2 regions of the Arthrobacter sp. K410C genome follow, and region 1 is predicted to be linked to the other one. Evidence: riboswitches for the same ligand, from Rfam matches in the RefSeq annotation. Region 1 holds a riboswitch; the other holds the start of a gene.
The links. A riboswitch is a leader RNA that binds a small molecule or an ion and turns the genes downstream of it on or off. The one in region 1 is predicted to bind glycine.
Positions count from the first base shown of each region.

Region 1 (3,970 bases):
AGCTGGACGCCGGTGGGTTCCAGGGCGCGGGTGATGGCGGGCAGGGCAAAGGTGAGGGCGGTGTTGTCCACGGCAACCAGCAGGACCGGGAACATCAGTAAGCCCAGGGCGAGCCAGTCCCGCCACGGCGCCCGGACGGCCGGGCCGCCGACGGGGGCCGTCGGGGTCCTGGTGGTGGCAGCGGAAGTTGTCATGAAATAACTATACCGTCCAGACGGTACAGTTACGAAACTAGGCCGGGTTGGAGAGGCTGCCGCCGCAAAAGGCATGATTAGACGCATGCCCCGAAAGCCCGTAGCCCGTGAAGCGGTCCTTGACGCCTTTGAAGCCCTCCTGATTGAGGTGGGTGAGCGCGCGGCAACCCTGGATGCCGTTGCGGCGAAGGCCGGAGTGTCCAAAGGCGGGCTTCTGTACCACTTCCCCAACAAGGAAGCCCTGATCCAGGTGCTGCTGGACCGGCTTGACGGGCTGGCAGGAGCCGACGCCGATGCCATGGCAGCTGCCGGGGAAGGGGCTGCGGCCTACTTCATCCGGTCTTCCGTCTGGGCGGATACTCCGCTGGACCGGGCGATCGTCGCCGCAACCCGCCTGGCGGAGGTGGCGCACGAGGAAACGCGCCGCCGGTTCGCAGCGATCCAGCAGCGCTGGCTCGACGAGATCGCGGCCGACGTGGGCCCGGCGCTTGCCAAAGCAGTGCTGTACATGGGGGACGGGCTCTACTTCAACGCCATGCTGTCTGTGGGGCCGGTACCGCCGGGCGGCGCGGCCGCCGATGTGGACGAATTGCTGGCAGCCCTGGAGCGCCTACGGCGGTAGCCGGCCATTTGCCCCAGCCGCTGCGACGTAGGACAATTAAGCGCTGTGGGAGCCGCCGGCGGCTTCCCGCGACAATCCAAATAAATAGCCTTTGATCTGCGGCGGGAGAGTTCTGCCGAAAGTACAGCAGGCGCCGTAGGAGCAAACCCTCCCCAGGAATCTCACAGGCCCATGTACCGCCGCGGCGAGGCACCTCTGGAAAGCAGCAGGCAGTCCGCCTGGGTAACCCGTTGAGCGGGAGCCTTGGGCTGTTGTGTTCACCGACGGTGCAAGCGGGGCCACGCGCAAGCTGGCAACGCGGAAACTCTCAGGTCCAATACAGAGCGGGGAGGAACCCGAATCGCTGCGGCGTACCCTGCGCCGCCTGAATTATGGAGTTCCTGTGACTGCTTCCCCGGTTTCCGCCACCTTTGTTGACCGGCATATCGGCGCGCGCCGCCAGGCCGACGTTGACACCATGCTCAAGGCCGTCGGCTATGACAGCGTGGATGCGCTCGTGGACAAGGCGGTTCCCAAGGACATCCGGCAGGACACCCCGCTGACGCTGTCGCCGGCGTTGAGCGAGGTTGAAGCGCTCGCAGAACTGCGCAAGCTTGCCGCGAAGAACAAGACCGCGGTCCAGATGATCGGCCAGGGCTATTACGACACCGTGACGCCACCGGTGATCCGCCGCAACATCCTGGAATCCCCGGCCTGGTACACCGCCTACACCCCGTACCAGCCTGAGATTTCGCAGGGCCGGCTCGAAGCGCTGCTGAACTTCCAGACCATGGTCCAGGACCTGGTGGGGCTGCCCATTGCCAACGCCTCGCTGCTCGATGAAGCCACCGCGGTGGCCGAGGCAGTGCTCATGATGAGGCGCGCCAACAAGAACAAGGATGCCAAGGACGGCAAGACCGTCCTCGACGCCGACTGCATGCCGCAGACCATCGCCATCGTCAAGGGCCGTGCCGAGGCGCTGGGCTTCGACGTGGAGATAGCCGATCTTTCCGCAGGCCTGCCGGACGGTGCCATCAACGGCATTGTCCTCCAGCAGCCCGGCGCGTCCGGCCGGGTGTGGGACCAGTCCGGCGTGATCGCCGAGGCGAAGGAACGCGGCGCGCTGGTCACCGTCGCTGCCGACCTGCTCGCCCTGACCCTGATCACGCCTCCGGGCGAGCAGGGTGCGGATATCGCCGTTGGTTCCGCCCAGCGTTTTGGTGTCCCGCTGTTCTTCGGCGGCCCGCACGCGGCCTACATCGCCGTCCAAAAAGGCCTGGAGCGTTCCATGCCCGGCCGCCTTGTCGGTGTGTCCAAGGACGACGCCGGTGTCCCCGCCTACCGCCTGGCGCTGCAGACCCGCGAGCAGCACATCCGCCGCGAGAAGGCCACGTCCAACATCTGCACCGCGCAGGCACTGCTGGCGATCGTCGCGTCCATGTACGCCGTCTACCACGGCCCCGAGGGCCTGAAAGCGATTGCCCAGACCACCAACCGCCATGCCCGCACGCTGGCAGCTTCACTGAAAGCCGCGGGACTCGATGTCCTGCACACCTCCTTCTTCGACACCGTCACTGTCCGCGTACCGGGCAACGCGGCGGGCATCGTTGCCGCTGCGGAGGAGAAGGGCATCAACCTCCGCGGCATCGACGCCGACACCGTGGGCATCTCCGTGGACGAAACCACCACGACGGCGACCATCGCCGACGTCGTCTCCGTCTTCGGCGGGGAGGCAGTGGGATCAACGGGGTCATTCGCATTGGACCCCGCGGTTGAGCGCACCTCGGACTTCCTGCAGCATCCGGTGTTCAACACCCACCGGTCGGAGACCCAGCTGCTGCGCTACATCCGCAGGCTCTCTGACCGTGACCTGGCGCTGGACCGGACCATGATTCCGTTGGGCTCGTGCACCATGAAGCTGAACGCCACGGCCGAGATGGAGGCCATTTCGTGGCCGGAGTTCGCCTCGATCCACCCGTTCGCCCCGGATTCGCAGACCGAGGGCTGGCGTGAACTGATCTCAGGCCTGGAAGCGGACCTGGCCGAGATCACCGGTTATGACCAGGTGTCCATCCAGCCCAACGCCGGGTCCCAGGGCGAGCTCGCCGGCCTGCTGGCGATCCGCGGCTACCACCGCTCCCGCGGCGAGGGCCAGCGCAACATCTGCCTGATCCCGGCCTCGGCGCACGGCACCAACGCCGCGTCCGCGGTGCTCGCGGGGATGAAGGTCGTGGTGGTGGCCACCGCCGCCGACGGCACCATCGACCACGCCGATCTGTACGCGAAGATCGAGGCCCACAAGGACGCACTGTCGGCGATCATGATCACCTACCCGTCCACCCACGGCGTGTATGACGGGGATGTCCGTGAGGTCTGCGACGCGGTCCACGCCGCCGGCGGGCAGGTCTACATCGACGGCGCGAACCTCAACGCGCTGGTCGGTTTGGCGCAGCCGGGCAAGTTCGGCGGCGACGTCTCGCACCTGAACCTGCACAAGACCTTCTGCATCCCGCACGGCGGCGGCGGACCGGGCGTCGGACCCGTCGCGGCCAAAGCCCACCTGGCGCCCTTCATGCCCGGGGACGCCACCAAGGCAGCCCACGAAGAGGGTCATGGCGTAGCAATTTCCGCGTCACGCTTCGGCTCCGCCGGGGTCCTCCCCATCTCCTGGGCCTACGTGAAGCTGATGGGCGGCCAAGGACTGACCGAGGCCACCAAGTCCGCGCTGCTGGCCGCGAACTATGTCGCCTCCCGGCTGAATGAGTACTTCCCGGTGCTCTACACCGGTGAGGGCGGGCTGGTGGCGCACGAGTGCATCCTGGACCTGCGGAACTTGACCGCGAAGACCGGGATTACGGCCGAGGATGTGGCCAAGCGGCTGATCGACTTCGGTTTCCACGCCCCCACCCTGTCCTTCCCGGTGGCCGGGACGCTGATGGTGGAACCCACCGAGTCCGAGGACCTGGCCGAGATCGACCGCTTCATCGAAGCGATGATCACCATCCGCAAGGAAATCGACCAGGTCGCCGCCGGAGACTTCACTGTTGGCGATTCACCGCTGCGCCGGGCACCGCACACGGCAGCCGCCGTCGTGTCCTCGAACTGGGACCGCGCCTACCCGCGGGAGCAGGCAGCCTTCCCCGTGGCCTCGCTCCGGCAGGACAAGTACTTCCCG
Region 1 covers NZ_JBNHFJ010000027.1:22,542-26,511, forward strand. Annotated here, with positions in the region: gene AC5RU7_RS20125 (MFS transporter) at 1-194, opposite strand, end outside; gene AC5RU7_RS20130 (TetR/AcrR family transcriptional regulator) at 280-816, shown strand; glycine riboswitch at 909-1,005, shown strand; gene gcvP (aminomethyl-transferring glycine dehydrogenase) at 1,199-3,970, shown strand, end outside.

Region 2 (3,970 bases), on a different contig from region 1:
ATAGCCGGTGATCTCGGCCAGGTCCGCTTCCAGGCCTGCGATCAGTTCACGCCAGCCCTCGGTCTGGGAATCCGGGGCGAACGGGTGGATTGAGGCGAACTCCGGCCAGGAAATGGCCTCCATCTCGGCCGTGGCGTTCAGTTTCATGGTGCACGAGCCCAGCGGAATCATGGTCCGGTCCAGCGCCAGGTCACGGTCAGAGAGCTTGCGGATGTAGCGCAGCAGCTGGGTTTCGGACCGGTGGGTGTTGAACACCGGGTGCTGCAGGAAGTCCGAGGTGCGGAGCACGGTTGCGGGCAGTTCGAACCCCTTCGCGTCCCCGACGGGACCGGCGCCAAAGGCGACGGCAACGGCGGAAAGGGTTGCCGCCGTCGTCGTCTCATCAATGGAGACACCCACGGTGTCCTCGTCGATGAGGCGCAGGTTGATGCCGCGTGCCTCGGCGGCGGTGAGGACCTTGCGGGCCTTGCCCGGCACGCGGACGGTGAGGGTGTCAAAGAACGAATCGGTGACCAGCTCCCGGCCCACGGCGCCAAGCGCAGTGGCGAGGATCCGCGCGTTGTGGTTGACCCGCTCCGCGATGGCCTTCAGCCCGTCCGGTCCGTGGTAGACGGCGTAGAAGGAGGAGACGATGGCCAGCAGCGCCTGGGCGGTGCAGATGTTGGACGTGGCCTTCTCGCGGCGGATGTGCTGCTCGCGGGTCTGCAGGGCAAGGCGGTAGGCGGGGGCACCGGCGTCGTCCTTGGAGACGCCGACGATGCGGCCGGGAAGCGTGCGCTCCATCCCGGTCCGGACCGCCATGTAGGCAGCGTGCGGGCCGCCAAAGAACAACGGGACACCAAAACGCTGGGTGGAGCCAACGGCGATATCCGCGCCCTGCTCGCCGGGAGGGGTGATCAGGGTCAGGGCGAGCAGGTCGGCAGCGACGGTGACAAGCGCACCGCGTTCCTTGGCCGCTGTGATAACCGCGGACTGGTCCCACACCCGGCCGGACACGCCGGGCTGCTGGAGGACGATGCCGTTGATGGCGCCGTCGGGAAGCCCCTTGGAGAGATCCGCGACCTCCACGTCGAAGCCCAGGGCCTCGGCCCGCCCCTGCACGATGGCGATGGTCTGCGGTAGGCAATCGGAATCCAGGACCGTCTTGCCGTCCTTGGCGTCCTTGTTCTTGTTGGCCCGGCGCATCAGCAGGACGGCCTCGGCCACGGCCGTAGCTTCATCCAGAAGGGACGCGTTCGCCACCGGAAGGGCGGTCAGGTCCTGGACCATGGTCTGGAAGTTCAGCAGGGCTTCAAGCCGGCCCTGCGAAATCTCAGGCTGGTACGGGGTGTAAGCCGTGTACCAGGCCGGGGACTCCAGGATGTTGCGGCGGATCACCGGCGGCGTCACGGTGTCGTAATAGCCCTGGCCGATCATCTGGACCGCGGTCTTGTTCCTGGCCGCAAGCCTGCGCAGTTCGGCGAGGACCTCCACCTCGCTGAGGGCGTCCTCAAGCCGGAGCGCGTGCTCCTGGCGGATGGATCCCGGAACGGCAACGTCCACGAGCCCGTCCACGCTGTCGTAGCCGATGGCCTTGAGCATGGTGTCGACGTCGGCCTGGCGGCGCACGCCGATATGGCGGTCGGCGAAGGCCGATGGGTTGGATTGAATCGTCATGAGGAACTCCAGGTCTGGCCGGCCACGGATGGCACGGCATGGATGGGTTCCTCCCCGCTCTGTATTGGACCTGAGAGATTCCGAGGACACCTGCTCATGGCAGGGCACTCTTGCACCGTCGGTGAGTCCGGCAGGAAGCCGGGCTGCTTTCCAGAGTCGCCTCGCTGTGACGGTACATGGGCCTGAGAGATTCCTGGGGAGGATTTGCTCCTACGGCGCCTGTCCGGTGGTGGTCCGGGAGAGCTCTCCCGTCACAGCTCGAAAGGCTTATTCAAATGTGGGTGATTCGGCTCACAAGGTACACGGCCTTGCCTGCCCGTGGCAAATCGGCGCTTGCCACGCCCCCGGATTCCTGGTTGGGGGTTTGACAATGCTGCGTGACCGGAACCACACTGAACCTGACCGGCGCCGTGCCGGACCGGCTCCACCGATTCGGGGCGGCCTGCCGGCAGCGGTCCATGCGAAGCAACTTTTTCTAACTGAACATGCCTTTGACCTGTGGCGGGAGAGCCCTGCCAGGTACATCCAGCAGGCGCCGTAGGAGCAAACCCTCCCCAGGAAACTCTCAGGCCCATGTACCGCCGCGGAAAGGCAACTCTGGAAAGCAGCCGGGCAGGTCCCGGCTCACCGACGGTGCAAGCACGCCTTCACGGCTGCGGAAACTCTCAGGTCATGTACAGAGCGGGGAGGAACCGAATCTATGCAGCATCCGGTGCTGCTTGAACGATGGAGTTCCTCATGACGATTCATCCCCCCGCGTCCCCGGGCGGCCAGCCACCCCACGGCGCTTCCCCTTCCGGCAAGGCCGCACACAGCGAACCTCCCCACCTCGAACGCCAGCTCAGCAACCGGCACATCCAGCTCATCGCCATCGGCGGCGCAATCGGTACCGGCCTCTTCATGGGCTCCGGAAAGACCATCTCCGCCGCGGGCCCTTCCGTGATCTTCGTGTACATGGTCATCGGCTTCATGCTGTTCTTCGTTATGCGCGCCATGGGCGAACTGCTGCTCAGCAACCTGAACTACAAATCCTTCAGCGACTTCGCGGCCGACCTCCTGGGGCCGTGGGCAGGCTTCTTCACCGGTTGGACCTACTGGTTCTGCTGGGTGATCACCGGGATCGCGGACGTCATCGCCATCGCGGGCTACTCCCGGGAGCTCTGGCCGGCACTGCCGCTGTGGATCCCAGGGCTGGCCACCGTCGCCATCCTGCTCCTGCTGAACCTCGCCACAGTCAAGGCCTTCGGCGAAACCGAATTCTGGTTCGCCCTGATCAAGATCATCGCCATCGCCGCTCTGATCATCGTCGGCCTGTTCATGATCTTCACCGGCTTCCAGAGCGACGCCGGAACGGCCGGCTTCAGCAACCTGTGGAGCCACGGCGGCTTCTTCCCCAATGAATTCATGGGCTTCGTGGCCGGATTCCAGATCGCCGTCTTCGCCTTCGTGGGCATCGAGCTTGTGGGCACCACGGCGGCGGAAGCCAAGAACCCGGAGCGGAATCTGCCGAGGGCCATCAACGCCATCCCCGTCCGCGTCCTGCTGTTCTACGTCGGCGCGCTGATCATCCTGATGTCCGTCACCCCGTGGACCCAGTTCGCCGCCGGACACAGCCCGTTCATTGGCATGTTCTCCCTGGCCGGGCTGGGCGCCGCCGCCACCGTGGTCAATCTGGTGGTCCTGACCTCCGCCATGTCCTCCGCAAACTCCGGCATCTACTCCACCTCCCGGATGGTGTTCGGCCTGGCCCAGGAGGGGGATGCACCGGGCGTCTTCGCCCGGCTGTCGCCGAAGAAGGTACCCAGCAACGCGCTGTTCCTGTCGTGCGTGCTGCTGCTCTCCGGCGTCGTGCTCATGTACGCAGGCCAGGACGTCGGCAAGGCCTTCGAAATGGTCACCACCGTGTCCGCCGTGTGCTTCATCTTCGTCTGGTCCATGATCCTGGCCAGCTATCTGGCGTTCCGGCGCCGCCGCCCGCACCTGCATGCAGCCTCGAAGTTCAAGATGCCCGGCGGCGTTCCCGTTGTGTGGGCGGTCTTCGCGTTCTTCGCCTTCGTCCTCTGGGCGCTGACCACCCAGGCCGACACCCTCGCCGCCCTGCTGGCCACCCCCGCCTGGTTCGTGGTCCTGGGTGCGGCATGGGCAGTCCTGCGGCGCCGGCCCGCGCACCTCGCCCGGTTCGAGGTGTTCAAGGCCGAGCTGCGGGCAGACGAGGCTGCGGCCGGCGGAAGCACCGGCACCGGCCTGGCCGAGAAAGAGCAGGCAAGGAAGTGAGCGGACGCCGGCGGACCCCACCGGGCGGCGGCAGGCCAAG
Region 2 covers NZ_JBNHFJ010000029.1:4,412-8,381, forward strand. Annotated here, with positions in the region: gene gcvP (aminomethyl-transferring glycine dehydrogenase) at 1-1,656, opposite strand, end outside; glycine riboswitch at 1,817-1,917, opposite strand; glycine riboswitch at 2,149-2,247, shown strand; glycine riboswitch at 2,249-2,346, shown strand; gene AC5RU7_RS20325 (amino acid permease) at 2,395-3,930, shown strand.
Region 2: linked by a shared signal. The riboswitch ahead of gcvP (aminomethyl-transferring glycine dehydrogenase) and the one ahead of gcvP (aminomethyl-transferring glycine dehydrogenase) in region 1 are both predicted to bind glycine.